2 regions of the Paenibacillus terrisolis genome follow, and region 2 is predicted to be linked to the other one. Evidence: riboswitches for the same ligand, from Rfam matches in the RefSeq annotation. Region 2 holds a riboswitch; the other holds the start of a gene.

Region 1 (8,325 bases), on a different contig from region 2:
GATAGCGGTACCGCTCTTTCTTGAAGGATCGGTAAAGGATGACTTGATCAGGGGATGTTTTATGCATGATATCGGCAAAACGATGATCCCCACGGAGATATTGGATCAAACGGAGTCACTGACAAAGGAGCAGTGGGAGATTATTAAGCTGCATCCTGTTGTCGGGGCGGAACTGGTGGAAACGAATCCGGGCTTCGGCCCGGAAATTGTCGCCGTGGTGCGGCATCATCACGAGCGATGGGACGGCACAGGTTATCCCGACAAGTTAAAAGGCAGACGCATTCCGCTGGGAGCAAGAATTTGTACGGTTATCGACGCATTTGATTCCATGACTTCGGACAGGGCTTACCGCAAGCGCAGATTTACGATCGACGAGGCCAAAATGGAGCTGCAGCAACATCGAGAAACCCAATTTGATCCCGATATTGTCAATGCCTTAATCGAATTATCCGATGATGCGTTGAAAAGCATTTATTCATGGATTTAGAGGAGGACACCGTTACATGCAGGAGTGGCCCGTAAATCGCTTCATTGCTTCAGAGAAACTTGAGAAAATGATTCAGGCGGGACGGACGGCAGTACTGATGGAAGTAACGTTGTTTCCTTACTGTGAGCAAAAAGTAAATCGATTTCGTTTGATCGATGCCAAGATTAGAGCGGCTGAGCAAGTACTGGGTATGATCCCCGATCTGAACGAAATGCCGTTACCCGGTCAGAATAACGACGAGATAACGGCAATGGCGTGGCTGCTTGCTGCGGATCCTGACGAAGTGGACTACATCAAGCGCTGGGTACAGCTCATGCTGGATGTAGAGCGGGTTGAGATGAAGGATGTCCACAGCACGTCTTCGTTTAACGCCGGTACTTGCTAAGGAGATTTATAGTCTCCGCTTACTCCGGCTTATTCTGCTGCTCTCTCATGCGAGCGGCGATTTCGCGTTTCATTTGCAGAAAGAGTGATTCCTCTTGGATTTCATCCCGGCGTGGACGCGAAAAAGGAACAGGCATGGCGTGAAGAACCGTTCCGGGCCGGCCGGAGAATAGATAGATTTTATCGGATAACATCAGCGCTTCTTCTATGCTGTGAGTAATCAGCAGGACGGAGCGTTTATTTGCTTCCCACATCTCAAGCAGCCAGCGCTGCATGTCGCTTCGGGTCAATGCGTCGAGCGCGCTGAAAGGCTCGTCCAGGCACATGACCTCTTGATGAGCCAGCAATCCTCTTACAAAAGACGCCCGCTGCTGCATGCCTCCCGACAGCTTATGCGGGTAAGCCTTCTCGAATCCTCCAAGTCCCGCTTTGGCAAGCCACTCGCGGACTTCGATCCGTGAGCTTCTTCCGGCGGTGCCCGCAATCTCCCGCGCCAGCATCACGTTATCCTCAATGCTTCGCCAGGGGAACAGCGCAGGCTGCTGAGGAACGTAGCTGATATGTCCCCGCTGTCCGGTCACCTTCTTTCCCTCCAAGTATACTTCTCCCGAATCCGGCTCCGTAAGACCGCCGATGATATGAAACAGCGTGCTTTTTCCGCAGCCCGAAGGACCGATGATCGATACGAATTCGCCGGATTGCACTTCCAAAGAAATATCGTGAAGCACAGGAAGATCGCGGCGTCCTTCACGAAAGGTTTTGCTGATTCCGCGAACCTCCAAAGCGGGAGGGGCCGTTGTTTCGGTTTGTTCCATAGGCATATTATAAACCCTCCTTATCGATTTCGACGATCCGGTTTGTAGCGGATCAGCCATTTTTCCAACAAGGTTACGGCCGCGAACATCGCCAGGCTAATGACCACGATGATGGCGATGGCGACGAAAATTTTATCCGTCCGAAACGATGCTTTTTGCAGCAGCATATAGTAACCGATGCCTTTGTCCGCCCCGATCCATTCGGCGATGACCGCGCCCATGACGCTGTAAGTGGCCGCTATTTTGACGCCGGAAAAAATGGAGGGAAGCGCATAGGGGACTTCCAGCTTGCGAAAAATAGCCGCTTTGGACGCCCCGATCATTCTCATGTAGTCCAGCATCACCCGATCGGTGCGGCTCAGTCCGTCCATGGCGGCCACGGCGACCGGGAAGAAGCAAACGAGCGTAATGACGATAATTTTGGGCAAAAGGCCAAAGCCGAACCAGATCATGAGCAGCGGCGCGAGCGCGATACTGGGGATATTTTGGCTTAAAATAATCAAAGGATACAGGGAAGTCTTCAGCACCGGGATGTTATGCAGCGTAAACGCAACGAGCAATCCGACCAGAGTGCCGATGGCAAACCCAAGCAGCATCAGCCGCAGCGTCGCTTGCGTGTGATCCCACAGGCCTGCGGCGCCGGCAGCCGCTTCTCGTCCGACATCGGTCGGGCTGGGCAGAATCCATTTATCGATGCCGAAATAAGCCGTAGCCGCCTGCCAAACCAGTAAAAACAAGATGACCGCCACAAGGGGCGGCCATACGTTGTTCCACAATCCGCGGAGCTTCATGGACGATATTTCTCGATCAGCTTATCCATGCTGACGCCTTTCGGATTGTAGGAAATTTTGATTTGAGAGATGATGCTTGGACTTCCGAACTGAATCAGTGCCTCGTTCATTCGCTTCACGATGTCCAGAAGCTCGTCCAGATCGCCCTCCATGGTTGTTTCAAGCGGGTTCACCTGATATTTGACGCCGGCAGCCTGAATGACCTCGATGGCATGATCGACATACGGAATGACGTCTTCGCCGTTTGGCGTTTTGGGAAGAACTTGAATACTGAGCAAAGCATTTGGCATGTTCAACAATCCCTTCATCATATAATAAAATAAAATCTTATTTCACACTCTTGCCTGACGGCTTTTCATTAGCTCAATTTCTACAAATCAGTTCGCAGGCAAAAAGTCGTTAGTAAACGCGGATTTTACGTCAAGCGGCTTATCGAGCAGGCCGCGTTCATGCATCCAGTCGGAATAGTTTTGCCATACTTCTTCTTTTTGCTCGCCCCAGCGGGCAGCGTCATCCTGGTATTTCGGGCTGAGCCATTTCTGGCTTGCCTCAACAAGCTTCGGATCCAGATCGGGCACGGCTTTGATCAGGATTTGCGCCGCTTCCTCCGGGTGCTCGATCGCGTACCGGTAGCCTTTGGAGACGGCGCGCATGAACGCTTTGACTAGGTCCGGATCGCTTTGGATCGTTTTTTCGTTCGTCACGATCACCGGAGTGTAATAGTCGAGCTTATCCGAGAAATCTTTAACGTAGAGCATATCGAGCGGCTCGCCGCGCAGCTCGGCTTCGACGCCGGTCCAAGCATAGAAAATCCAGGCAAAATCAATATCGCGTTTCACGGCCGTAAAATAGTCGGCATCGCCGATATTGAGGAATTTGACTTTGCTGACGTCGGCGCCCTGCAAATCCATAATCGATTTGATGACCGCCTGTTCCACCGGGGAACCCCAACCGCCATAGGATTTTCCCTCAAAATCCTTCGGAGATTTAATGTTTTTATCCACGGGAGCCGCAAAGCCCGAAGTGTTGTGCTGAATGATCGCCGCAATCGACACGAGCGGCACGCCTTGCGTCCGTCCTTGGGTTACGTTTTCCTGTACACTGATGCCAAAAGGCGCTTCGCCGGAAGCGACCATGGCTTCCGAACCGCCGGATCCGGGCTGAACAATGTCCACATCAAGACCTTCTTCTTCGAAGTAACCTTGATCCTTGGCAACGTACAGGCCGGTGTGATTGGTATTGGGCGTCCAGTCGAGCACGACTTTGATGTTGCGCAGTTCCTTCGCGGGTTTATTGTCCGGCGCGGCCGCATTTGCCGGATCGCCGGTTTGGCTGCTTGAATTTTTGTCCGCTCCGCAGCCGGTCAAAGCAAGGATCAGGCAGCAGGACAGGGCGAGAGTGAGCAACGCCTTGGAAGTAAGTTTCACGAATAACCTCTCCTTTAATCGTTTTTTTAAAATCCGCAGTCTGTGTGATGCATGGGCCTGAAATGGTTCGGACGCAAAAAACGCGCCCCGGACCGGGACGCGTGATGGACGTTGGATAAGCTGCAAACAACTATCCTAACAAAATGATGCTTCCTACGCTGGCATTACCCAGATCAGGTTAAAGGGTCAGTATCTTGAAGGGATACACTCTCAGCCGGCCGATTCCAGCACCCCTGAACTATTCAGTTGCGGTTTTCTCTAGTCATTATAAATTTGAACCCATCATATGTCCAGCAGGGAATTCCGAGGAATTTATTAAAATTAATGTAATTTGCTTTTTGTCCGGAAGACCGCTATAATACAAATAATTGATAATTTCGAAAAGGCGATATTCAAACATTGAAAAGAGTGTCACTTTTAAACTGGAACTTTTCTCAATGTGTGAATTTTTTTTATGTTATCGTAGAAAAAGGAACATGTTAATCTGAGTAGCAGGAGGTATACCTTCATGGAAACAGGAACAGTAAAATGGTTCAATGCCGAGAAAGGTTTTGGCTTCATCGAAGTGGAAGGCGGAAATGACGTATTCGTGCATTTCAGCGCAATCACTGGCGAAGGCTTCAAAACGCTTGACGAAGGCCAACGCGTACAATTTAACGTTGTTCAAGGCAACCGTGGTCCACAAGCCGAAAACGTTGTAAAACTGTAATGCAGGCTCAACTGCTCTTAACGCGTGCGTTAAGAGCAGTTTTTATTTCATTTGAAATGAAATAGGTTAGTGCTTCCGAGGCAAGTTTTGGCTGAGTTCGAGTTAAAATGGCTTACAAAACTTTTAGGAGGGGAACCATGAACTACCGTAAAAAAACGTTGGAAGAAATTCCTGAGGAGAACACGCCGGTTTGGTCTTGTACCAATGAGGATTGCAACGGATGGATGCGGGATAATTTTGCGTTTGACTACAGTCCGGTATGTCCTTTATGTTCCTCCGAAATGGTTAAAGGGACTCGAATGTTGCCTTTGCTGGTGAATACGAACCCTGACCAGAAAACGCTGGCCAAAGGGATCAAGATTGATCGTTGATCAACTACATATCTATAGAATATCAGACAGTCGTATTCACTCCGGTGAATACGACTGTTTTTTTGGGTATAAAGTCATATAAACAGCATTGCAACCTGACTAAAAATCTAATATGTTTAGAATTAATAAGGTGATGGATCAACTTAGAAGGGGGAAATATAGCCTATGCCCGGTAATTTCAAGGTGACTTCCCAAGTATTCGATATCCCCTCCGGCAAAAACCAACGTAAATTCGCTATCATTCTCTCTTGGATCATGATCACCGTTTCGGCGGCGGCCATTCCATTAGGGATGAGGGCACTTCCCGAAATTGAACCGTTTCTGCCTGCATCCATCGCTTGGCTTATTTTCGGCGACTTGCTGACTGCTTACATCATTTACAGCCAATATCGGGCATCCGGAGTTCTTTCTCTGCTCGTATTATCATGCACTTACTTACTGACCGGTCTGCTCACGACGGCACATATCATTACCTTTCCCGGCTTGTTTTCGGACACTGGGCTGCTCGGAGCCGGAAGCCAGAGCGCAGGCTGGTTGTGGGTATTTTGGCACTCCGGGTTTCCCGTCGGGATTTTTCTCTATTTAATTGCAAGTGTATATGGGACAAGGCCTATAGAATCAAAGGCGCAAATCGCCCGGTTCGGATATATCGCAATTGCGGGCACCATTCTGCTCGTCCTCTTCATTATAAAATTAGCGACAACTTGGGGCTTTTTGCTGCCGGACATTATGGATATGAACGATTACCATGAGCTTATTTCGTCGGGAATCGGTCCAATCATCTGGCTTATCAATTTGGCGGCGCTCCTTTTTATGATCGGAAAATTCAGAGGCGGCAGCATTTTGCATCTATGGATTTCGGTGGCGATCCTTGCGCTGCTTCTGGATGTGACGCTTACCCTATTGGCCGGCACCCGTTTTACGTTAGGATGGTATTTAGCGAAAATCATTTCGGTCATCGCCGCAACAGTTGTCATTTGCTCCGTGGTGAACGAAGTCAATCGGCTCTTTATCAGGCTGTCGCAGCAGCACCGGCAGCTTCTTGAGTCAGGTAGACAGCTGGAGCAAGCCAACGAAGAGCTCGTCCGGCTTAACAATTTGGACGGGCTTACGGAAATTCCGAACCGTCGGCGGCTGGACAAAATATTAACCTGGGAGCTGGTTCATCCGGAGGAACGGCATGTTCCGCTGGCCTTGTTAATCCTTGACGTGGATTGTTTCAAAGCTTATAACGATTATTACGGGCATCAGGGCGGGGATTACGTTTTGAGGCAGGTCGCCCAGACAATCCAGGAGGAAGTGAAAGAGGACCTGGGGTTTGCCGCTCGTTATGGCGGTGAAGAATTTGCGGTACTGCTGTCCGGCAAGGATGGACAAGAGACGTACCTCATAGCAGAAAAGGTCCGCAAAGCCATCATGAAGCTGAATATCGCTCATGAGAAGTCTACGGCGGCCAGCGTCGTCACGATCAGCATCGGCGGATTTTGTCTGGCTCCCGAGGAGTCAATGGACCAAGACGAATGGATTCGGCGGGCCGACCATTGCCTATACCAGGCCAAAAATACCGGACGCAATCGCTGCGTAATCGAAGGCTGGGCAAGAAAAAACGCCTCCCATTAATTGGGGGAGGCGTTGCTTGCTGTAAGAGTATGGTATTGTTTAAGCATGAACAGTCGCCAGCGAAGGATCATGCCATAGGCTAATAAAAAGAAAAGGGCACCGGTTTGTAAAACGGAAACATACTGTTCCACGACTTCGTGAAGCCCGAGTCGGAGCGCGACCAGACCGATTAGAATAAAAATAAAGCTGCGGGAGCGCTGTGCAAATATTTCGCCTTCCGAGACCTCAAAGCGGGTTGTTTTAATTAAAGGGTAAGAGAACAACAGCCAGCCTACCGCAAAAGCGATCACTCCCCAAAGGAAAGGGATATGCGTTTCGGGAACGACAAACAGGATGAAACCGGTGGTCATTCCAAGCGGAGGAATAACGATTTTCTTCACGGTAACGGGCCGGCGGCTGGCCTTCAGCCGGATGAAAAGAACGAAGACGGCCATGGCGGCGGCACCAAACGTAAGGACCAGTCTCATATATACAGGGTTAATTGCGGTCATAGGACGATTCCTTTCTGCGAAGGTTTAGGGAAAACTCGAAAAATTTAGGTAAAGATGACGACTTTATCTTTAAAATTCTTATAATAATATTTATTATTTAATATGGATTCTTGTTAAATATTATAGCACAATCTAATAACCAATGTGGAATCCTGTTATGGAAAGGGGAATGAATATGAATAGCGAATTTACGGTCGCCGTCCATTGTCTTCTGTTTCTATACGTCAAGGAGGAACGTTTGGTGAATAGCGAGCAGATTGCTTGCAGCGTGCAGACACATCCGGCCCGCGTGCGGAAAGTTCTCAGCCTGCTGCGCAAGCAGGGGTACGTGACGACGAAGGAAGGATGTGGCGGGGGGTACCTGCTGACTGCCGATCTGCGGGATATCCGTCTCGGCGACTTATACCGCCTGTTCGCGAGCGGTTCACTGCAGCCCGGGTGGATTCCGGGCCGTGAGGAATCGCCTTGCTACGTATCCTCCAATATTCATCATGCGATGGACCGGATTTTTCGCGCCGGGGAAGAACGACTAAACGCTTATTTTGATGAGATTACGTTAGCGGATGTGAAACACCTCCTTGATGAAAATGAGGCAGCGGGAACCTCCGAATTGCCGGAAGGCCATGAACTGACATTTTACGTCGGCTCCTACGCTTCCAACTTGGAGCCGGGCATTTACTTGTGCGGCTTAAATCCGAAAACCGGGGAATTGCGAAAGATTCATCAAACCTCAGGTATCGCCAATCCTTCTTTCCTGATCTATCGCCAGGAGCAAGCGCGTCTGTATGCTGCTAGCGAGACGGGGACAGGAATGGCAGTGAGTTATGCGGCGAATCCGGCGGACGGGCGGTTATCCAAACTGAATGAAATCCCGACGGAAGGAGCGGATCCATGTTACCTTTCATATTTGGCCGTAGAGCGGCCGTTTCTGCTCGCTGCCAACTATTCGAGCGGGAACATTAACAGCTATGCGCTGGATGAAAACGGAACTTTGGCTCAAATGGCTTCTCTCGTCCGGCATGAAGGAATCGGCTTCCGCAAGGATCGCCAGGAAGCGGCGCATGCTCACAGCATTGTCCCAGGCCGGGACGGGAATTACGTCTACGTATCGGATTTGGGGCTTGATCAAATCGTCATTTATCGTGTGGAGCAGGGCGAATTTGTGAAGCATGGACAGGTGGAGCTTCCGCCGGGTGCCGGGCCGCGGCATTTGGTCGTCCATCCGTCGGA
Region 2 (22,768 bases):
GGCCAAAACACCGCTGCCCGTATAAGGAATGCCCATCGTTTCTAGGACGCCCTGCACCGTTCCGTCTTCTCCGAACTTTCCGTGCAGCGCCAGCAGGGCAAAATCGATGCCTTTCACTTTGACGAGGATTTCCTCCGGTTTGGCGATATCGATCAGTTCCACCTGATATTTGGACGGATCTAAATGATTGGCCATTTCCCTGCCGGTCATCAGCGAAACTTCCCGTTCCGAAGAGACGCCTCCCATAATTACGCCGATTTTCATGTCCTCATTTCTCCTTTATCCGAGCATTCCCGCGGCCGTTTCCCCGATAATCCGGATGCCTTTGCGTATATCATCTTCGGACACCCTTGAAAAACCGATCCGCATCGTATTTTGTCCCCCGCCGTCCGTAAAAAACATCTCTCCCGGCGTGAAAATGACGCCCTGCCGGGAGCAAGCCGCCAGCAGCTCGCGGGTATCCAAGCTTTCATCGAATTCCACGAACAGATGCAGCCCGCCGCTGCCCGACATTCGGCGGTAGGGAATAAACTCCTCGCAGCATTGTTTCGTCCATTCATATTTCCGTTTATATTCCGCGCGGGCTTTTTTCAAATACTTCTCCAGATTGCCGTTATAGAGATATTGATACAGCAAAGATTGGTCCAGCGTCGAGGTGTGGATGGTGCGCGCCCGTTTGACACTTTCCAGGACATCGATCAATTCACGGTCCGCCAGTACCCACCCCACCCTCAGCCCCGGGAACAGGACCTTAGAGAAGCTCCCCAGGTAAATCACGCTGTTTCCCTTCCCGGCCATGGCAATCAAAGGGGCTACATGGGAACCCGAATAACGCAGTTCCTCGTTAAATCCGTCTTCGATGACGGGAATCTGGCGTTCATTCAGCAGCCCGAGAATCGCCAGCCTTTTCTCGGCCGTTGTCACGATTCCCGTCGGATTGTGATACGAAGGGGTCAGGTAGGCGCAGTCAAAAGGTTTCTCCGACAAGGCCCGCTCCAATGCGGCAATATCCATGCCGTCCTCTTGCATCGGAATCCCCGTGACCTCAAAACCATGCAGCTTGAGATTTTTGATCGCCGTTTGATGCGTTGGGTTCTCGCATAGCACAGCGCCGCCGGTTTTCCCGCCAATGGCGGTCAGCACGATATCGAGCCCCTCCGTGAAGCCGTTCGTGATCAGCATGTCCTTGCCTTCCAAATTAACGCCCTTACGCTCCATATATTGCAGCAGATAATCAATTAACGGCTTGTAGCCCTTGGCATATCCATAGTTCAGCAAAATGTTGCCTTCCACCGCCATCCGGTCCAGAAACGCCCGCTTGACGTTATCGAGATCAAACAGCTTTTCGTCGGGAGCAATGCTGGTGAAAGAAATCGCGTCTTTGTCCGCGCGGATGCCGTGCTTCATGCGATCGAGCTCCACGGCCAGACGCGCATGCCCGTTCAAGCGGTCCGCCCAGTCCATCCGCCAAGGAGAAGCGGCGTCCGGGTGAGACGCGGGCACGGCGGAAACAAAGCTGCCCTTACCCTGCAAAACATATACCAGCCCCTCTTCCTCAAGCGCTTCGTAAGCGGAAATCACGCTGCCCCGGCTGACCTCCATCAAACCGGCCAGCTCCCGGGTAGACGGAAGCCGCTGACCGGTCTGCATAACCCCCTGGGTGATAAGCCATTTGATATAATCCTTCACCTGAATATAAACCGGCCGGTCCAGGTCCAGCTTGAAATCATGAAACATTCTTGCATCACCCCCTTCTCATGATGGCACAAACCGGGTCGAAAATAAAAGAACCACCGCCCTGGATTTTTGGCCAGAGGGTGGTTCGATGTCCCCAAGCGGACGGAAAACCATTCCGTCCCGCTATTATTGCTTATACCATCACTTTGCAAATATTGTTCGTAAACTCGACCGGATCGGTAACCGGCAGGCCTTCGATCAGCAGCGCCTGATTGAACAGCAGGTTTGTGTACAGGTTCAGTTTTTCTTTATCGCTCGCGTAAGCGTTCTTCAAGGACCGGAACACGTCGTGATGAACGTTGATTTCCAGCACCTTGTCCGCTTTGACCTCTTGACCGTTTGGCATCGCGTTCAGCACTTTCTCCATTTCGATGGAGATTTCGCCTTCCGTGGACAAGCAGACCGGATGGGATTTCAACCGTTTGGAGGCTTTGACCTCCAGCACTTTGCCTGCCAGCAGTTCCTTCATGGCTGCAAACAATTCTTTATTCTCGTCTTGTTCCGTATCCGCCTTGGCGTCATTGTCGTCCGCTTCTATTCCGAGGTCGCCGCTCGATACCGATTTAAAGTCTTTCCCTTTATAGTTCAGAATCACCTTCAGGGCAAATTCGTCGATATCGTCGGTGAGATACAAAATTTCGTATCCTTTATCGGCCACCAGTTCGGTTTGCGGAAGCTTCTCCAGACGTTCGACGGACTCGCCGGCGGCGTAATAAATGTATTTTTGGTCCTCCGGCATCCGGGAGACATATTCGTCCAGCGTAACCGGCTTTTTCTCTTTGGAAGAGGTGAACAGCAGCAAATCCTGCAGCACGTCCTTGTTCATGCCGTAATCGCTGTACACGCCGAATTTCAACTGGCGGCCAAACGCATCGTAAAACTTTTCGTATTTGTCGCGTTCATCCTTAAGCAAGGTTTGCAGTTGGCCTTTGATTTTGCTTTGGATATTTTTCGCGATCGCCTTAAGCTGACGGTCATGCTGCAGCAGCTCCCGCGAAATATTCAAGGACAGATCCTCCGAATCGACCATTCCTTTGACAAAACCGAAGTAGTCGGGAAGCAGATCGGCGCATTTGTTCATGATCAGCACGCCGTTTGAATACAGCTCCAGTCCTTTTTCGTATTCTTTCGTGTAATAGTCGAACGGCGTCGTTTCGGGAATGTACAGAATCGCGTTATACACGACCGCTCCGTCCGCTTTGACATGGATATGCGATACCGGCTTGTCGAAGCCGTACCGCTTTTCCATATAGAAGTTCTCGTAGTCTTCTTCGGTCAGCTCGCTTTTGTTCTTCCGCCAGATCGGCACCATGCTGTTGACGGTCTGCTCTTCCTTGTATTCTTCGAACTCGCCTTCGCTGCCTTCCTTCGGCCGGCTGCCGGTCACGTCCATCTTGATCGGGTAACGGATAAAGTCGGAATATTTCTTGATGATCGACTTCAAGCGGTATTCATCCAAATACTCGTCGTATTGGTCGTCTTCCGTGTTTTCCTTGATTTTCAAAATAATTTCCGTACCCACCTCGGCCTTCTCGCAAACTTCGATCGAATAGCCGTCCGCTCCCGTGGATTCCCAGCGGTACGCTTCATCGCTGTCAAGCGCCCGGCTGTTGACGGTAACGACGTCCGCCACCATAAACGCGGCGTAAAAGCCTACCCCGAACTGGCCGATGATATTATGGCCGTCCTTGGCCTCGTTTTCGCTCTTAAAGGCCAGCGAACCGCTTTTCGCGATGATCCCGAGATTGTTCTCCAGCTCTTCCTTCGTCATGCCGATCCCCGTATCCGTAATCGTCAAGGTCCGGGTCTCTTTGTCGGCGGCAATTTTGATAAAATAATCGTCCTTGTTAAAGACAAGCCGGTCGTCGGTCAACGCCCGATAGTAGATTTTGTCGATGGCGTCGCTGGCGTTGGAAATCAGCTCCCGCAGAAAAATTTCCCGCTGCGTATAAATCGAGTTGATCATCATTTCCAGCAATCTTTTGGATTCCGCTTTAAACTGATGTTTAGCCATTTGGATGGAAGTCCCCTTTCATTTCACTGCAGCAACATTGTTAGCACTCCATAAACAAGAGTGCTAATTCTATTTTTATATTATATATCCTGTTTTTCGCTGTCAATACGATCCTGGGGCAAGCGGCGTATATCCCGTTTGCTCAACGAGCGACTGCCCCTCGGAGGACCGGATCCAGGCTATGAATTTTTCGATATTGGGGTTGCCGCTCCCGGCGGTTACCGCATAGAACTCCGCGGCAAGCGGATAATTGCCGTTTGCGATCGTCGTTGGGTCCGGCTTCACCCCGTCGATGTCCAGCAGCTTGATGTTTCCGCTTTGGGCCATTTCGGTGGCGTAATAGAGAAACGAATAGCCCAGCGCATTTTTATGATTCCGGTAGTCGGCCGTCCGTTCTATCATTTCGCCCATGCCTCCAGCGACATCCTCCTTAGGAGGCGGCATCAGTTCCTCGCCTGCCATCAGCTTCTGCAGCATCGTTTGGCTGCCGCTGTCGTCCGGCCGCTGAAAAGCTCGAATGTTCTCGTCGGGTCCGCCGATCTCCCGCCAGTTGGTTATTTCCCCGGAATATATTTCCCGAATCTGTTCCGTAGAAAGTCCGCTTACCGGATTCCGCTTATTCACGAAAAATACGAACGCTTCGCGGCCGATTGGAGTCAGCTTCAGCTTCACGTCCTTGCGCTCGGCTTCCAGCAACTGCGAGCTCGAAGGAGCGGCGGCAAATATGATGTCCACGCGGCCTTCCATCAGGTTCTTATAGGCCTCCGGCGTGGAATTGCCCATCACTTCGCTGGAGTAGGGACCATACTCCTTCTCCGGGTATACCGCCTGAGCGAAAGCCGAATACAAGGGATACAGCGCGGTCGCTCCGTCAAGCCGCGGCAGTTCCGACCGAAGGGAAAGCCCCGCCGGCTTATCCAATGACACAACCTTCGACCCATCCTTGAAAGGTTGATAATCAGACAGCCTTACCTCCCGTTCCCTGATCGTAATGCTGTCCAGATAGTCTTGCCTTGCTCCATATCCAAATGCCGTCAAGCCGCACAACAGAAGAAATCCAAGCAGCGAAAGATATTGGATCAGAGGACGGGCGGGCACAAAAACGCGGACAACGGCAAACGCCGAAATTCCCAAAGCCGCAATCAACACAAGCGGAGCATAGAATTGTTCTCCCCCCGTAAGCGCCACATACAGCGATACGAAAAAGCCAAATAACATGAAGGTGGAGACCAGCACAAAGCTTACTCCAAGCTTCACCCACCATTTTCCGCTCATGAGCCTACCTCCTCCAACGACCGGATAACTCCGGCGTGCTCCGCCTTACGATGATATAGAGGCAAATCAATCGTGAACACGGTTCCCGTCCGGGGTTCGCTGCGGACCGCAATCGTCCCTCCCAAAGCATTGATCACTTGATAGGAAAAGGTTAGACCGAGGCCCGTACCGCTGGTTTTCGTCGAGAAATAAATCGAGCCCAGCCGATTTAGCTGTTCCTCGGTCATCCCGACCCCGTTATCTGCGATGGTCAAACTCACCTTTTTGGGAGTTGGTCGAAGACCCACGGACACTCTCCCCTTCCCATAGGAAACTTCGGAACAGGCCTCCACCGCGTTTTTCATGAAATTAATGAGAATCTGTTTGATTTTATCGGGATTTGCCAGGATCCACACCGGCTCGATCGGATCATTCATGTCGAGCTCCACGTTATTCATATTGGCGTAAGGCTTCATTACGTCGACGGTGATTTTCAGCAGTTCCAATAAGTCCGTAGGCTCCTGTTTATCCGTCATCGGCTTGGTGATCGACAAATATTCGGAAAGGACATATTCCGTCCGCTCCACTTCGCTGACGCAAATATCGATATATCGCTCCAGCTTCTCCCGATCCAGGGAGCTGTCCCGGATCAGCGTCAGAAATCCCTTGACGGCCGTCAGCGGATTTCGCACTTCGTGAACGAGCGAAGCGGCCATATGGCTGATCGCCCGTGTTTTTTCGTCCTGCGTATAATTGATGAACAGCTCTTTGTCTGACACCGCTTTTTTAAACAAAGTAATCAGCAGCCAGCTCCCGATCAAATTGAGCATGGGGATGATCAAAATCTGCAAGGTGAGGTTATTCATGATATAACCCGGGCGAAGTAGATTGCCGATGATCAGCGGGATGATAGAAAAGGATAACCCTGCCGAGAAAATCACCAGCGATTTACGGTTCGTTTTTTGAAACAGCCTGTAAAAAAACACCGATAACGGGAACGTGGCAGCCACGATGATAAGCGCAGAAGTTGTCCCTTCACCCCCGAGATAAACGCGAAACAAACAAAACTCCCCCAGAACGATAAACCCGGTCTGCAGCCCGCCAAAAATCAGGCCGAAAAACATCATGATGTAACGAATATCATAAAAAAATCCATGAACTACGTTCGCTCCAAAGGTCATGGAAAAAAACAGGCTGATTACGCTTGCGGAATTCATAAACCTTTGCGAGTAGCTTTGAGCCTTATTCCGGTAGAAGGCGATAAACATAACGAAAGGCATCAAGGCGAAAAACAATTGCAGGATCATTTCTTTGACAATGTTCACTGGGGAATCGCCTCCTTAATTAAACATTGGGATCGATAAATTTAATTCCATATCGCAATCTATAATCCCTTTAAACAAGGACAGCAAACTTTATAAACTTTTATACCTGCATTTGTGTCGGAAAGTAGGCGATTTCTTCCGGCATTCCTCATTCTTTCGGCGCATAGCTTAGCTAATGTAAGCAGGACTTGCTGTCTGATTCCCCAATCAAAGGATGATGGCTTTGTGAAAATGAAACTCGCCGCCGTACCCGGACGTTCTCTGCTTCGGCGCACCGTAAAAAAAGGATCCTATATTTTGGCCGGCTCCATCGTTCAAGGGTTTGGCATGGGCGTGTTCCTGTTCCCCCATTCCGTTCCCGCCGGGGGATGCGCAGGCCTTGCGGTGCTGCTCAAGCATTGGATCGGCCTGCCGCTCAGCATTGGGCTATGGAGCACGAACATCCTGTTTCTGCTGTTCGCCGTCCATTATCTTGGAAGCCTCAGCGCCGTCGGAACAATTATGGTCATTACCGTGACCGCCGTTTCCGTTAACTTTTTCGAGGTGTATGGGAGCACGCCTTTCTCGAATGAATGGATGAACCTGCTTGCGGGTTCCCTTTTTCTCGGCCTTGGGATCTGCCTCCTGCTCATGCAGAGACTGACCAACGGCGGTATCGGTTTTGTCGCGCTCGCCATAGCCAGGCATAAAAAGATGAACCCGGGAACTACGCTGTTCTGGTTCAACGGCGTTATTTTTCTGCTCACGGCCTATATCATTGACTGGAAAATCGTCATTCAAGCCCTCATCTGCCAGTGGATCTCCACCAGGCTCGTCGTATGGCTGTACCCTATTCTGACCGCCCCAAGGAATCCCGTTTACCGCTTGGCCTGGCGAAAAAAATAAACTTTGGGGAGAACGCGAATGAGCCATCGGATCGCGAGCTAACTCAGGATGAACTCGCGGGAAGCCCCGGTCTTACCTTTCAAGCGATACCTCCCAAGCGGAGGCACAGGCTTGGAAATGCACAGGCGCCGCTCGATATCTCCCTGCTGCCGCAGCTATCGAGCCTGCTGGGCGTCGTGGACAAGTCGGTTACCGCTCCCCCTCCGGAAAAAGAACCTACCGCCAACAAAGGACATTCCGGCGATTTGCTCGCCCAATATCGCAACTGGCTGACCCAGAACAGCAAGGAAGTCGTATTCGACTGCAATTCATCGGGATTTCGCACAAGCATGCCATGGTGAAAATGATCGAGCAGAAGATTGTTTCGTGATGAAAGCTGGTTTGCGAGGAAAGACGGTTTGTTGGAGACGCTAGTTGGTTTGCCGGGAGAGACGGTTCGTGGAGACGCTAGTTGGTTTGGTTCGGGAGGGAAGGTTCGTGGAGTCGCTAGTTGGTTTGCCGGGAGAGACGGTTCGTGGAGTCGCTAGTTGGTTTGCCGGAGAGACGGTTTGTGGAGTCGCTAGTTAGTTTGCCGGGAGAGACGGTTCGTGGAGTCGCTAGTTGGTTTGCCGGGAGAGACGGTTTGTGGAGTCGCTAGTTAGTTTGCCGGGAGAGACGGTTCGTGGAGTCGCTAGTTGGTTTGGTTCGGGAGGGAAGGTTGGCTCGAGGAGGGCGCATGAACTTAGCACTAGACTGAACTTCTAAACTGAACTCCTTGAGAGGAAATACGAGAGGACGTCGATTTAACGGGAAAAACTCCCGTTAATTTCAAAAAGGGGAACGATTCAGCGTAATTAACAGGAAAAAACCCCATTAATTTACTGAATCTTCCCCTTTTGACTTAGTTAATGCCGAATTAGCAGGAGATTTTCCTGCTAATTGCTGATTTAAGAGAAATTTTTCCAAAATAAATGGAGGTTTTCCCGTTAAAGTGTTGGAGAAGCCGATGAATTGATGATGCCGGTATTCCACCGGCCTCCCTTGCCCGCCGCCAGAGCGCACCCGACAGGACAACTTACGATGAGTTGATGATGTAGGAATTGAATAGCTGCCGAACGGTTTGTTTATTGCCTAACGGTCCATTAATGCCTGGCTCACGGCTCTCGACAAACCTTCGGCGGCTTCCCGAACCTTGTCCGCCGACGTGACCGCGGAAATGACCGCTACCCCGTCAGCACCGGCGTGGATGACCTCAGGCGCGCGTTCGGCCGTGATCCCGCCGATACCTACCAGCGGCAGGTCGATGTCCAGATGCCGCAGCTCCCGGAGGATTCCGAGACCATGAACCGCGTGGGCGTCTTCTTTTGACGCGGTCGGATACAGCGGGCCGATGCCGAGATAGTCGGCGCCGTGTCCGATGGCGATCCGTGCCTCGTCCGCCGTATGCGCGGATACGCCCAGGATCCGATTGCCGATCCGCTCGCGCACCGTCCCGGCCGACTCGTCGTCCTGCCCGACGTGGACGCCATCGGCGCCGATGGCGAGCGCCAGTTCCACATCGTCGTCGACGATAAACGGCACGCCGGCGGCGCTGCAGACGGCGTGCAGCTCGCGAGCCAGCGCCCGCATCGGCTCGCCGGTCAATGCGCCAGTTCCCTTCTCGCGGAACTGGACCAAGGTCGCACCGCCGGCGATCGCTTCGCGCACGACGGCGACCGGCCCCTGCCGCCGGCAGTTGACGCTGCCGACGACCAGGTACATGCGCAACTGCTCGCGCATTTGCGCAGAAGCCACCCGCCCGCCGCCAACGCCGCTCATCGGCGGGCCTCCCGGCGGCCGTAGGCCCAATGGTTCGTCGGGCCATGGCCGTGCCCTAGCCCCAGGCCGTCTTCGATGGCGGCCTGGATAAAATCGCGCGCTACTTCCACCGCGCGCTCCTCGGACAAACCCTTCGCCAGGCCGGCGGCGATCGCCGCGGAGAAGGTGCAGCCGGTACCGTGCGTGTGCGCGGTATCGATGCGGCGGCCGGCCAACTCGGTGAACCCCGTACCGTCGTACAGCAGGTCGACGACCCGTTCGCCGTCCTCGTTGTCATGCCCGCCTTTGATCACTACCTGCCTAGCTCCCAGGTCCAGAATGCGCCGAGCTGCCTCCCGCCGGTCCTCCATCGTCCGGATAGCAATTCCGGACAACACTTCGGCTTCGGGAATGTTCGGCGTCGCCATTAAGGCCAGCGGGAGCAAATCCCGCTTGAGCGCCTGCACCGCTTCCGGCAGCAGCAGCTCCGCTCCGCCTTTGGCGATCATGACCGGATCGACCACGACCCGGGTCCAGCCGAAGACGCGGATGCGCTCCGCTATGGCCCGGATGATCTCCGCGCTGAACAGCATGCCCGTCTTGAGGGCGTCAACGCCCAGATCGGAGCCAACCGCATCGATCTGCTCCGCCGCGGCTTCCGGCGGCAGCGGATACACGCCTCGCACGCCAAACGTATTCTGTACGGTGATGGCGGTGATCGCCGACATGCCGAATACATCCAGCTCCTGGAAGGTTTTCAGGTCCGCCTGAATCCCGGCGCCCCCGCCGCTATCGGAGCCCGCGATGGTCAGCGCCCTCGGAACTGCCGTCAGCTTGTTCGGCAAGGCGCTCATCCCACCCACCATCCTCCCGCGGAGGCGGCTTCGATCTCCCGGACGGCGGCGTGGCCTTTCAGCGAATGCGGATGCAGCTTGGCGAGCTCGTCCAGGAAGGCGATCTGGAAGCTGCCCGGCCCGGCGGCGGACGTCCGCTCCGCGGCGCGCGACGCGGCGGCTCCATAGAACGCCAGCCCGGCGGTTCCGGCCAGCAGCAGGTCCTTATCCACCGCGGCAAAAGCGCCTAGCACCGACGTCAGCAGGCAGCCTGTGCCGGTCACCTGCGTCAGCAGAGGATCACCGCCGCTGACGACCCGGCACAGCTTCCCGTCGGTGATGATATCCTCGCGCCCGGTGATCGCCACCACCGTGCCCAGCTTCCGCGCCGCCCGCACCGCCAGTTCGGCGTTTTCCGCCACGGCGCTGTCACCGGCGTCGACGCCTTTGATCTCGCGGACTTCGCCGACGAGATGGGCGATTTCGGCGGCATTGCCCCGCAGCAGCGACACCTTCACCTCGCGCAAAATCCGCTGCGCCGACTCGGTCCGGAAACGGGTCGCCCCCGCGCCCACCGGATCAAGCAGCACCGGCACGCCGTGCTTGTTCGCGGATTTGCCGGCAACGATCATCGCATCGACCTGCGGGGTGGACAAGGTGCCGATATTCAGCACAAGCGCCCCGGCGATGGCGGCCATATCGGCGACTTCCTCCGGCGCATACGCCATCACCGGCGAAGCGCCCAGCGCATACAAGCCGTTGGCGGTGAAGTTTGTCACGACAACGTTCGTCATATTGTGGACCAGCGGTTTGACCCGTTGAACCTTGGTTAATAGTCCGCTTAATTCATTTTCAAGAATGCTCATTGTTCAATCGCCCTCTTTCTTTTCGAATGGTTGGATCGTTTACAAAATCCGCGAAGGGCTTGCCGTTACCCCACGGTTCCGACCGGAATATCCACCGGCCACGTCTCCTGTTTATAGGCCATATCCCAGAACAAGTATTCCAACTGGCAGCTGAGCAGAAAATGTTCCGTCATTTTCTCCCGCTCTCGCGCCGTAGCCTCCCTGGCCCATTGGTCCAGGCGGTCTCCAAACTCGCTCAGGATATCGCCGGACGGATTCCCGTAGAAATGAATCCACTCATAAAACGGATGCGACTCGGTCGGCTTCACTTCTTCAATCAGCCTTTGTCCGATCTCCTGGTACGTCCAGGGGCAAGGAAGCAGCGCCGCCATAATTTCTCCCAGACTGCCCTCGTGGGCCACAGTCAGCAAATGGCGGATATAATGGTGCGCCGAAGGGGCCAGCGGGTATCCGCGCAGCTTGCCGTAATCCACGCCTGCGACCGCGCAGAAGTTTTGGTGCGGATGGATTTCGCTGTTCAGGACAAACGAGATATGCTCATTAAACATGGCGATATCCTCGCGCTCCGTGCATTTAGAGATAGCGATGCCGTAGACTCGCATAAAAGCGTTCAAATATTCGTAATCCTGCTTGACATAATGAATCAGCTGCTCTTTTTGCAAACGTCCGCTTGCGATCCCGCGCACGAAGGGATGATCGTAAATTGCCCGGAAAATCGCGTCCGCCTGCGAGCGAAGCCCCAGCGTAAAGCTTGTCGTCTCCATGGATTCTCCTCCTGATACTTGTTAAGGGATTGTCGATCTGCAAGCCGGTTGATCCGCCATCCGCCAGCGGTGAAGCGAACGCAAAAAAGCCGCTCCGGAAAGGGAGCGGCTGCACGTATCCAAAAAATAGAAAACGCGAAAATATATTAGGCCGGCTCCACTTTCCTACGCTAGTATGAACTAGATCAGGTTCGAAGGGTCCGAGATTCTTCTCGTCTCAGCCGTTAACGGCGCCCCTAGTGGACTTGCTATTCAACTAACCCTAACTTTACCCATCCTTGTCAGCGGTGTCAATACCAAAGCGGTTTGCGTTCAGCGAAACATCAGCCTGAAAATCACCTTGCCAAGAAACCTTGCGGAGGCAAGCTTAAGACAACCGCACTCCGGGGCAAAGTAATACTTGGCACGCGGCTCAAGCCAGCCTTGGTTCAGCCAATACCCGTAATCGATCGTTTCGGTTTTGCCGGTGCGGGCCTGAATTTTCCGGTGGCTTTGTTGAACCTTGAAAGACATTAGCGCATAAAAGGAAGGCTTGCGGGATTTATACAGGATGCCTTCAAATAATTGCAGCGCAAATCGCTTTATTCCTTTGCCGTACTTGAGGCTAATTTCCTCGTTTTCCATCAAAGCTCCGGTTCTGAAGTTTGCTTTGGAGGCGATGCGCACACCCCAGGAGTTTAAAGCGATATTCAGCGTTTGGAGGGCACGGTTCGAAGTCCCCCCTCCCGAAGTCGTCAAAATTCCGGCAACTTTTCCGGCAAAAGCGGGACGATGACACTGGTAAGCCATTCGGTCCATCCAATTTTTCATGATCCCGTTAACATCCTCAAGGTATACCGGGCTAGCCAGAATGATGCCGTCCGCCTGAACGATTGTGCCATTGATATCCGCCACCTGATCGCGGATCGGACACAATTGCTCGCCCCGCTCAAAGCAAATGCGGCATCCCCGGCACGTTTGGATATCCGCACGGGCCAAAGAAACATGCTCAAATTCAACGGGGATTTGCCTATTTTCGGCCAATTGCCGTATTTCCGATTCCACCCGTTTGACCAAACGCTCCGTATTTCCGCCGCCGCGAAAACTGCTGACGACGGATACTATTCTGACGGCATGAACCGGCTGCGAGAACTCCACATTCATCTGGAATCGCCTCCTGCCGCCATTATACAATGTTCTCCTAATCTTGGCAGTAATGAGACGGGTTTAGAGCAGATACACGGGATTCGTCAGGCAGGTCATAACCTCCCTGTCCCATTCCTCCAAATAACGGCGTGCCTCTACGCGGTAAAACAACCGGTCGGCAGGCATTACGCAAGCGATGGTCCGTTGACCGTGCGCCTCTGCCCATTCCAATTCCAGTCCATGGTCGGACCACAAGCAGATTCGGTCGTTTCGGGCTTTGTCGACGGCAATTTCCAGCTCAACCTCCGAAAGTCCGGCCGCTTTCAATTCGCCGCCGATCCCGACGCCGCCCGCGGTCAATGTCATGAAGGTTTCGTCCGGATCCATGCTCAGCACAACTCGCCCCTTCCGAATTCCCTCAATGACGGCAGGTGTCGTTTCCGTCTCCGCAAGCACGAAGGTCGTCGGCGATCCATGCTGCACAAGCGGGTGCGGCCGATGCGTATCGCTGCCGCCTAAGGCAATGATTCTCCGGCCCTCCGCCAGCCGTTGCTGCCACCACCCCACTGCCCTCTCATTAAGCTCCCTCCACGGGCCGTTCCATACCTCGATCGCGTCAAACGGTACATCGAAGCCAAGCTCCCACGGACAATCATCGCAAAAAGGGTGATTGAGCGACACGAACGCTCCTTTGTCCTGCGCCTTGCCCAGTTCTTCCGCCGCCGCTTCCGGCGTTAGGACACGGAAGTCATCCAGTGCGTCAGGCTGCCCGAGCAAATTGGCATGGCCGCTGTAGCTGGTCAATTCCACTCCGGGTATAAGCAGCAACTCCTCGTCATACATCGGAGCGGCTAAGCTCTGTGAAGCGGTATTGTGATCGGTCAGCGCCAGGAAGTCCAGCCCTTTTTCCTTCGATAGGGCCATTGCCTCGGCCACGGCGTAACTGCCGTCGCTGTGGACAGTATGCGTGTGCAGGTCGCCCTTAAGCCACCGCGGATGACTAAATGTATACGAAATTTGCAGTTCAACGGTGCAGCCTTCCTCGGGAATCCGATAAGCGCCGAACAGGACGAACCATGTTCCGGGAATGATCGCTCCCGGCAGATAACCCGGCGTGGCTTTTTCCATTCCGACGAAAAAACGATCCCGCGCCCCTCCGCTCCAGCCCACAATGCGTGCCGGAGAGCGGAGGCCGATATCGACCACCGTCGCCTCGTTTTTGTCGTAGCGATAACGGATATCGATTTTTTCGACTCCCTCGGGCACCTGAAAGGCAAGCTCGGGATAGCTCCGCTGCTGTTCGCGGAGAAGATGCAGCGTATGCCCAAACCGGGCGGAAGACGGGCGACCCGAATCCATATTTAATGACATGAAGCACGGCTCCTTTCCTTCCTGACCGTTACTCCTTGCTGGCGCCAAGCATGATTCCCTTCATAAAAAAGCGCTGCACGAACGGATACACCGCAACCAGCGGAAGAATCGCAATGATGATGCCGGCCATTTTGACGTTGGTCGTAATGATATAATTGCTCGAAACGCTGCTTGTATCGACGATCAGCGATTTCAAAGCGACTTGCAGCGTGTATTTCATGCTGTCGTTAATAAAAATAAGCGGTGCGGTGAACATGTTCCAGCGGTTCACGAATTCGAACAGCGAGATGGTAGCGAGTCCCGGTGCGGCCAGCCTCATATAAATGGTGTAAATCCAGAATTCACCGGCTCCGTCGATTCTCGCCGCTTCGGCAATTTCAAAGGGGATGCTCATAAAGAAGTTCCTCATCAGCAGAATCGAAAAACCGGATACGAGTCCCGACAGCACAAGCACCGCCAAGGTATTAATAAGATGAAAGTCCTTGTTGACGACGTACAGCGGAATGAGTACCGCTTCCTGGGGAATCATCATCGTAATCAGCACGAACGTAACCATCAGCTTCTTCCCCGGAACCCGGGGTTGAACCAGCACATACCCGGCCAGCGAGGACAGCAGCACATGCAGCAGCGTCCCGGACAGCGTCACGACGGCGCTGTTCATGAACGGCCGCCACAGATCAAGGCTCTCCCAAATCGTGCGGTATCCTTCCGTGCTGAATTCCTGCGGCAGCAAAACGATATTCGGCTGCATCGATGCAAAGCCGGAAGAGAACGAAAGCGATATAACATTTAGAAAAGGAATGATCATGGTCAGCATGAGCAGCAGCAAAAACAATCCGTTTACGGCGTCGAACAGCCGGTTCTTCCAGCCGGCGCGTTCGAACCGCTCCATTCCCGTCATTTAGCCCACCTCGTCGAATCGGGTTATTTTCCGGACGAACAAAGTCAGCGCCAAAGTGAATACCAGCACCATGAAGCTGGCCGCAGCCGCTACGCCGATCTGCATATCCATGATCCCTTTTTGGAACGTGTACATCATCAGTACGTCGACATCCGGAGAAGTCGAAGGGTTCCTCAATACAAAAACTTGATCAAAAATTCTCAACACGCCCAGCGTATTCAGCAAAAAAACAACTTTCATCGTCCCTGACAGCTGCGGAATCGTGACATACTTGACCTGCTGCAAGCGCGATGCTCCATCCATTCGCGCCGCTTCATACAATGAAGGATTGATCGACACGATCCCGGCTAGGAACAAAATGCAGTTATATCCCATGTCCTTCCACGTCGCCACCAGAATCATGACCCATCTGGCCCAAAAAGCGTCCGCCAAATAGTGGATCGGGGGCAGATGGAGCCAGCGCTGCAGCAGCAGATTCACAAGACCCGTGTCCGGGGAAAGCAGGAAGATCCACATTCCCCCGACAACCACCCAGGACAGCAAATGAGGAATATAAAGCAGCATTTGCGCCGTTTTTTTGAAGCGGGCGTGCAGCACTTCGTTCAAAGACAGCGCGATCAGCAGCGGCGCCGCAAAACCAAAAACCAGGATGCCTCCGCCGATAACCAGCGTGTTGGCCAGCGACTTCCAGAAAAAAGGGTCGTGCCAAACCTGCGCGTAATTGGCCATTCCGTTAAATGGACGGTCACCCATCAGCCGGTATTCCTGAAAGCTGAGCTCCAGGCCTTTGATAAGCGGGTAATATCCATAGATCAAAAAGTAAACGACGACAGGCAGCATCATCAAATAAAGAGCGCCATACTTCCGAAGCGCATTCATTGCTTCATCACATCCTGACCGGGCCAAGCCGTTTATTCGTCGATGAGGTTTGCCGCCTTAAGCTCCTTCTGCATTTGTTTCACGGCATCCGAGGCCGGCATTTGACCGGACATGGCCTTCAGCGCATAATTCTGAACGATTTTTTCGGCGTCGCTCCATTCCGGCAGCGACAGCTCCAGCGTTGCGTACTGCTTCGCCAAATCTTGAGCCTCTTGAACCCCAGGCAGTTTGGGGAATTTCGGCTTCACGTTTTCGTTGTACCAAAACGGAACGCCATGGTCCATGTTGTGTTCCTTGCCTTCATCCGTCAAGGTATACTTGTCGCCGTCTTTCGTGTAATCTTCGCCTTCTATCCCCAAGCTTCCCAAAGTAATTCCTTCTTCCGTATGCCAGAATTCAAGGAATTTCTTGGCCGCATCGGAATGTTCCGCATTCGCCGGCATCATCCAATAATCGGGGTCTCCGCGGCGCATGAGCAGCGTACCGTCAGGACCCGGCGCACTTGCAAGCCCCTCAGCCAGGAACGTAGTGTTCGGATCCGCTTCTTTTCGCGTGCTGTTGAACATGCCTACCCAAGCGTCCCAATATGTGACCATGCCGACGCGGTCGGTCAGGAACAGGTTGCGCATTTTTCCCGTATCGTTGGTCACGAAGTTCGGATCCATGATGCCTTCCTTCACCAGTTTGGCAAACCATTCGTACATGGGAACAGCGGCGTCGGAAGCGTAAGGAATCGTGCGTTTTCCATCCTTCATCACATAGCGGTATTTAAGTCCGGCCGCGCTCATGAAGCCCTGGATATCGTAAAGTCCGGAAGTGCTGAGCCCGTAAGTGTCGTCTTTTCCGTTCCCGTCCGGATCCCGCTCCTTGAAGGCTTTCAGGACGTTGTAGTAATCGTCCAGCGTTTTGGGCTCCTGCAGTTGCAGCTTGTCCAGCCAGTCTTTACGTACGATAGGCATCGTTCCGCCCTGGAATTTGGAGAACACGGCGTAAATTTTGCCGTCGTCGCCTTTCAATTGATCCCATTCATCGGTCGGAATCACCGATGGATCGGAGAGTTGACTCGACCCTTGTACGAAATCGGTCAAATCCGTCAGCACGCCCTGTTTAACGAAGCCGTTCAGCTTCCCAAGGTCGCTGCCTTCGATGAGGTCGTATTTTTCGCCGGAACCCAGCACGGTCAACACCTTCTGGTCGTAATCGCTGGCTGGACGTTCGAGGGTCACGTCAATTCCCGTCAACCGTTTGATTTCCGCTTCGAATTTCGCGTTTTCCTCCGGCGTTTTGCCGCCAACGTTTGCCGATAGAATGCGGAGTTTCATCTCGCCGCTTCCCGCTCCCTGATTGGCATCCGCCGACGCGTTGTTTTGGGTCTCTCCGGCCGGCGCCCCCGTATTCGTCGCCGAATTTCCGCAAGCCGAAAGCAGCATGGAGCCGGCCACCATAAATGCAAATAATCCACGTAATTTATATTTCACCGTAACTTTTCCTCCTTAAAATAGGCCTCAGGTTCATGTTTCTTGGGTTTTCGGGTTAAGCTTTGCCGGATTTGCGCAAGAGTCGCGCACAATAAGCTCCGCCGGGATGAGCGTTCTTTTGGCCAAGCGTTTGTTCGCTTCAAGCTGCTCGAGCAGCAAGAGCACCGACTCCGTCCCGAGCCGCTCGGCATGAAGGCGAACCCCGGTCAGCGCAGGAACAAATTCATGTGCGGTAGGACCGTCATAACTGAAGGAAAGCACCGACAAATGCTCAGGGATGGATAATCCCATCTCCTCCGCGGCCTGGTAAACGCCAAGCGCCATCGCATCCGTATCGGTGATGATCGCCGTGATTTCGGGATTCTCCCGGAGCGAAGCCAGAGCCGTTTCGTAACCGAAGGATTGCGCCAAATCGATCTCATCCGGCTTATGGACGATCATTTGCTTCGGCGCGTCCAATCCCGCTTGAGCGAACGCATTCAGATATCCCAACCCGCGATCGACGGCCACCGTCCGGTCGACCGGCGCATTGAGGAACAAAATACTCCGGTGCCCCAAAGCAATCAGGTACTCGGTCGCTTTGGCCGCGATCCCGATATTGTCGTTGTCCACGTAGCAAACGCGGGAACGATCCTCATCCGAAGGACGTCCGACTACGACAATAGGCAAATCCCGTTCCAGGCAATCCTTGATTCGAGGGTCTCCGGTAACGGCGTCGAGAATGACTTCTCCGTCAACCGGATCGGAGACAAGATGCTCTACTTGGTTTAAATAGGACGAGGACAAGGTGTTGATTAAAAGCCGATACCCCCGTTCATAGCACACGGGAAGTACTCCGTTCAGCAGCGAGTATTGAAACTGGTTCAGCTTCGCCGCTTTTTCCCCCCTCATATTGAGGCCGATAATGCGCGTCGTTTTGTTTACCAGGCTGCGGGCCCAATAATTCGGCCGATAATTCAGTTCCTTCGCCACCTGGATGACATGTTCGGTAACTTCTTTGCTGATCGGTCTTTTCTTGCTGAAAACGCTGGAGACGGTGCTTTTGGATACCCCCGCCGCCTTGGCTACATCGTCAATAGTTGCCAATATCAATCGTTCCTTTCGAGTCGTACTAGTACGTCTAATACATTAAACCGGTTTTGTTAAATACATTTTCATGACAGTGTCTTATTGTGTAAAAACAAGCATTCGGACGATTAATTTGCCTTACATTCGCTTAATAATGTAAAATATAAGAACGCATGTGCGTTAAACCGCTTTAATTGATCATTCTCAAAATAAAAAGAGCCCCCCGCTTGGAAGCTCTTTTTCATAAATCGAAGTTTTTCGTTTTTTCATTTCCATAAAGCGATTATAGGCTGCTCAGCTTGTCCGCAACTTTCCGGTAGTGAGGGACCTCTACTCCGTGCTGTCCGGCCAGGCGGATCACATCGAAAATCAGCTCGTTCGCTTCGGTGCTTTTGCCGGCATCGAGATCCTTTTGCATGGAAGCGGTCGAATCGGCATTAAGGCCGGCCAATATATCCAGATTTTCCGCTACCATACCGGAGCTCGGCGAAACGCCAAGCGCCTCTCCTACCTGCCCGAGTTCTTGCAGCAGCGAGATGAACGTGTCGCGCGGTTCGCCGATCTGCTGCAGCTTGCCCGCAGGTACGCCATAATAGGCTCCACATGCCGCAAAAGCGGAAATAAACGTAAACTTGCGGAAAATATCACGTTTGATGTTGTCCGAGAGAACGGCTTCGATGCCCGCCTGCTCCAGATCGGACCGGATTTGGAGCAACACGTCCATATCGGCCGCCGTACTTTCATCCGGTCCGAAAACTACGCGGAAAAGCTGCACGCTCTGCGTGATTTCACCGGGCGCCGTAATAAATGCGCTGATATACACGCAGCCGTCCAAAACCGTGATGCCGGGCAGAGCCCGCCCCAGCCTCTCTCCCGCACTGAGTCCGTTTAAAATAGGGATGACAACCGTCTTATCGTGGGCCGCCTTTTGAATGGTCAAGACCGCCTCATCCAGCGAATATCCCTTTACGCATACAAATATCACGTCGTATTTGCCGAAACTGTCATCCGCGCCGTAGGCCTTGGCGTTATTCACCCGGACGAGTCCGCGTTCCGACGAGCGGATAATCAGCCCCTTTTCCCGAATCGCTTTTAAATGCTCCCCTCTTGCGATGAGAGACACGTCTTGTCCGCTCTGCGCCAAATACCCGCCGATGCATCCTCCGGTACCGCCCGTTCCTACAATCAAATATTTCATGAAATGAGTTCCCCTTTCCAGCCGTGTTAGGATACTTGTCTCCTATAGGCTATTCCAAGTTCAACTCATACGTCAATTCCAACAGCCGTCTGCCCCACATTTGTCGGAGCTGCTCCGCGACCCTGCGGAACCCCGCCCTCGTGTACATTCCGATTGCCGTTTCCTGATCCTCCGTCGTTTCGAGAAACACCGTCCGGAATCCCCGCTCCCGGCAGTAGCGCATCGCCTCCTCCAGCAGCTTTCGGCCAAGTCCGGTGCCGCGATACTGCGGAAGCACGAGGAACCAGCGAAGCTGGGCTCTTTCCGGCGTGTGACCCACGATCGCAATCGCGCCGACGATATTTCCGTTGGCTTCGGCTAGCCAGAACCGGTCTTTATCGGAGTTGTACTTTTGGAAGAAGTCATAAAACGTTTTGCAAACATATCCTTCAAATTCGTAATTATAGCCAAGCTCCCGATAAAGCATGCCATGCAGATAGATCAAATAACCCGCATCCCCCGGCTTCAGTTCGGTGCGAATCTCGATTTTGTCCGGCGGGATAACCGGCTTATCCGACAACGTCCGCTCGATTGTATTCATTCCGGCGATCAGATCCCGCTGCTCATTTTCCGGCAATCGGCTCACCATCCGGTTGATTTGCCCGTTCGACAGCTCGTCGAGCCGGGAAAGCGTTTCTTTCCCTTTATCGGTCAAATATAAATAATACAGGCGTCCATCCTCTCCGGACTGTTCCCTGTAGGACAAGCCAAGCTTGTCGAAGCGCTTGATCATACGGCTGAGATAACCCGGGTCCATCCCGAGCTCGGTGGCCAGCATTTTGGCGGTGCAGTTCTCCCGATGCCCGATCTCATACAGCACGCGGGCTTCCGATAGCGAGAACTCGCTGTTTAACATGTGCTGATCGAGCAGCCCTAGAACGTTCGTATAAAAGCGGTTGAACCTGCGAACCGCGTAGACGGTTGGATTATTGACGGAATTCATGGGGAGTCCTCCTTCTCCGCTGGTATTGCGTGAACCTATCATAATCCAGTTAGTTGACTTAGTCAAATAATTAATTTGACGGAGTCAAGTTGTGTTTCAAAAAGAAAAAGCCATCCCTGGATGGCTTCTAGGCTGTTGAGAGAATCGCTTCAATTTTTTGAATGAAAAAAATACCGACTCTCTTAACTGCCTGATTTTTACAGTACAATGGCTAATCGCCCAAGTATCGGCCCAAAAAATCCGGCTCGGACAAAATGGACGGACCGAACTTTTGGCTATTGGGCAAAATTAAGAACATGCCTGCAAAAGTGCAACTATGTAAATGTTAATTGGCTTCCCTATTCTGCAAAAATAGTCCGAAAATGGTGTCAAGTTATTCGTCAAACGCGGTTAATGCCACCGGAAGGGCCTCGATCACCGCATTTCCGACTGCGGGCAGCCCCACCAGAACACTGCCGATCACTTCTTCCCGCGACGCCCCCAGCGCTTTCGCCTGCTTGACGTGAAACGGGATCCCGCCGGTGAGACGGGCCGAAGCCAACACCGCCAGATAAGCCAGCTCTTCGGTTTTCTTGTCCAGCCGGCTTGCGGCGTCCAGCTCGCGGACCAATGCCATCCACGCTTCCTGCTGCCGCGGAGCTTCCTTGGCAAATGCCATAAAGGAATTACTTACATTCATAACTTATCCTCCTGATTATGAAAGTGTTTTATGGAAAGCCTTCAATTCCCGCTTGACATCATCCGGCAGGTGATGCCAGCGGACTCCTTCGATGGCTCCTTCAAGAGCATACAGCGCACTGAGACAGCAGCCGGGGTCCTTTAGTCTTAGCCTCAAAAAAGCTTCCTTGCATCCGAGATCGGCCAGTTGCTGCGGCGTATCGACACCGGCCTCTTTCAGCTTTCTCTCCATCACCGTGCTGATATTATGAAGATCACTTAGCGCCGCCATCTTCTTTATTCCCCTTCGCGGCCCATCTCCCGCCAGGCGGGCAGCTTGGACATCATGGCGCGGGCGGCCGTTTTGGCGGCCAGCGGGTCCAACCCCTGAGTCCTTACCATAAACCCGGATAAGGACTCCAGCTTCTCCTCATAAGACTGCATCGATCCGTCCGGACGTGCGCAATGCACGCAGTAATCCTTTTCGGGATCCCCCATGGCAAAATCGGATGTTTCTCTCATCGGCATTCCGCAAGCAATGCAGGTTTTCATTTGAATACACTCTCCTTTGGTTTTGTCATTGCGTCTATATAAGTTGAACCAGAAGTTTCGCTGCAAGGGCAGCCGTGTGCTTTTCTTTAGTTCAACTTAATTTCACACTCTTACCATTTGGCTTTTCTTTAGTTCAACTTTTATCGCTTTTGCACATGATCAAGCCGAGATAATGCTCCAGCAGTTCGTCCCCATACCGCTTCAGGACGGAGCCGCCCGGGGCGAACAAATCGTTGTTGGCCAGATAATAATGGATCAGCCCGATCCATGTATTGAACAGCAGGTGCTGCGGAATGTTTTGAATCAGCCCCTCCTGCATCTCCCGTTCCGCGGCCTGGCTGATGTGCAAAGACATCGACGACTGAATCGCGGTTAACGTATACCTTACGCTTTCCGGCAGCAGACGGCCTTCGATCACCAATCTGGTGTAAAATTCCTCGAACTCCGACAGTCCGGCAAGATGCGCGCTGAGCATATCGCGGAGACTGCTGCCTTTTGCGGCCAGCTCATGCAGTCTGGCGGAGACCCGCAAACCGAATTCTTCGATCACGGCTTCCAACAAGATCTCCTGTGCGGGAAAATGCGCAAATACCGTCCCGTGGGATACGCCGGCCGATTTGGCGATCTCGGAGGTTGGGGTGGCGGTTAGCCCATTTTGAGCGAACAAAACCATGGCCGTTTCGATGATCTTTCGCCTGGTTTGCTCTTTCTGCATCTGTCGCCGCGTTTTAACCTGTTTTGGGTGCGAATCCGAATTGTTCATTTCGTTGACTCCATACTCAATGACTTTAAACTCAATATATTCTTCTCCAGCGAAAAAGTCAAGCGCCCCAATAACGCCAAAAGGAGCTGCCTCAAACGCAACTCCTTTCGCTTGGTTGATGAGACAACTCATTTCATGAATGAATCGGCTAAAATGAGGAAATGGCGGTGCCGGGAAAGATCCCTATGCACCGCCATTTCTTCATTTTAGTTTATTGTTGCCCTTCTTGAGCAGAAGCTAATTATCTGGTTCGGTTAACGCCGTCCCCAAACACGGCTTTCCTCCGACACTTCTTAAAATAGCGACCTTTTAAAGCCTTATTCCACTGGAGAAGCCTCAT

Evidence for each region. Region 2 has a riboswitch for thiamine pyrophosphate ahead of tenA (thiaminase II). Riboswitches for the same ligand answer to the same signal wherever they lie in the genome.
Region 1: another riboswitch for thiamine pyrophosphate. It lies ahead of ACI48K_RS25540 (ABC transporter substrate-binding protein); the one in region 2 lies ahead of tenA (thiaminase II).

The regions. Positions count from the first base shown of each region.
Region 1 is NZ_JBKFGG010000059.1:744-9,068, reverse strand. It holds gene ACI48K_RS25565 (HD-GYP domain-containing protein) at 1-487, shown strand, start outside; gene ACI48K_RS25560 (hypothetical protein) at 504-872, shown strand; gene ACI48K_RS25555 (ABC transporter ATP-binding protein) at 892-1,692, opposite strand; gene ACI48K_RS25550 (ABC transporter permease) at 1,707-2,477, opposite strand; gene ACI48K_RS25545 (thiamine-binding protein) at 2,474-2,767, opposite strand; gene ACI48K_RS25540 (ABC transporter substrate-binding protein) at 2,855-3,904, opposite strand; TPP riboswitch at 4,038-4,149, opposite strand; gene ACI48K_RS25535 (cold-shock protein) at 4,413-4,613, shown strand; gene ACI48K_RS25530 (cold-shock protein) at 4,751-4,984, shown strand; gene ACI48K_RS25525 (sensor domain-containing diguanylate cyclase) at 5,150-6,604, shown strand; gene ACI48K_RS25520 (CcdC family protein) at 6,601-7,095, opposite strand; gene ACI48K_RS25515 (beta-propeller fold lactonase family protein) at 7,271-8,325, shown strand, end outside.
Region 2 is NZ_JBKFGG010000001.1:417,180-439,947, forward strand. It holds gene ACI48K_RS01830 (D-alanine--D-alanine ligase) at 1-264, opposite strand, end outside; gene ACI48K_RS01835 (aminotransferase-like domain-containing protein) at 280-1,737, opposite strand; gene htpG (molecular chaperone HtpG) at 1,871-3,751, opposite strand; gene ACI48K_RS01845 (PstS family phosphate ABC transporter substrate-binding protein) at 3,854-5,026, opposite strand; gene ACI48K_RS01850 (ATP-binding protein) at 5,023-6,330, opposite strand; gene ACI48K_RS01855 (YitT family protein) at 6,562-7,215, shown strand; gene ACI48K_RS01860 (hypothetical protein) at 7,149-7,556, shown strand; gene ACI48K_RS01865 (hypothetical protein) at 7,654-7,782, shown strand; gene thiE (thiamine phosphate synthase) at 8,326-9,012, opposite strand; gene thiD (bifunctional hydroxymethylpyrimidine kinase/phosphomethylpyrimidine kinase) at 9,009-9,845, opposite strand; gene thiM (hydroxyethylthiazole kinase) at 9,842-10,690, opposite strand; gene tenA (thiaminase II) at 10,756-11,454, opposite strand; TPP riboswitch at 11,600-11,702, opposite strand; gene ACI48K_RS01890 (flavodoxin family protein) at 11,767-12,597, opposite strand; gene ACI48K_RS01895 (CehA/McbA family metallohydrolase) at 12,661-13,950, opposite strand; gene ACI48K_RS01900 (carbohydrate ABC transporter permease) at 13,979-14,851, opposite strand; gene ACI48K_RS01905 (ABC transporter permease subunit) at 14,852-15,730, opposite strand; gene ACI48K_RS01910 (extracellular solute-binding protein) at 15,763-17,208, opposite strand; gene ACI48K_RS01915 (LacI family DNA-binding transcriptional regulator) at 17,242-18,294, opposite strand; gene ACI48K_RS01920 (ketopantoate reductase family protein) at 18,560-19,474, opposite strand; gene ACI48K_RS01925 (bifunctional helix-turn-helix transcriptional regulator/GNAT family N-acetyltransferase) at 19,524-20,456, opposite strand; gene ACI48K_RS01930 (carboxymuconolactone decarboxylase family protein) at 20,830-21,135, opposite strand; gene ACI48K_RS01935 (TfoX/Sxy family protein) at 21,151-21,405, opposite strand; gene ACI48K_RS01940 (zinc ribbon domain-containing protein) at 21,411-21,665, opposite strand; gene ACI48K_RS01945 (TetR/AcrR family transcriptional regulator) at 21,799-22,428, opposite strand.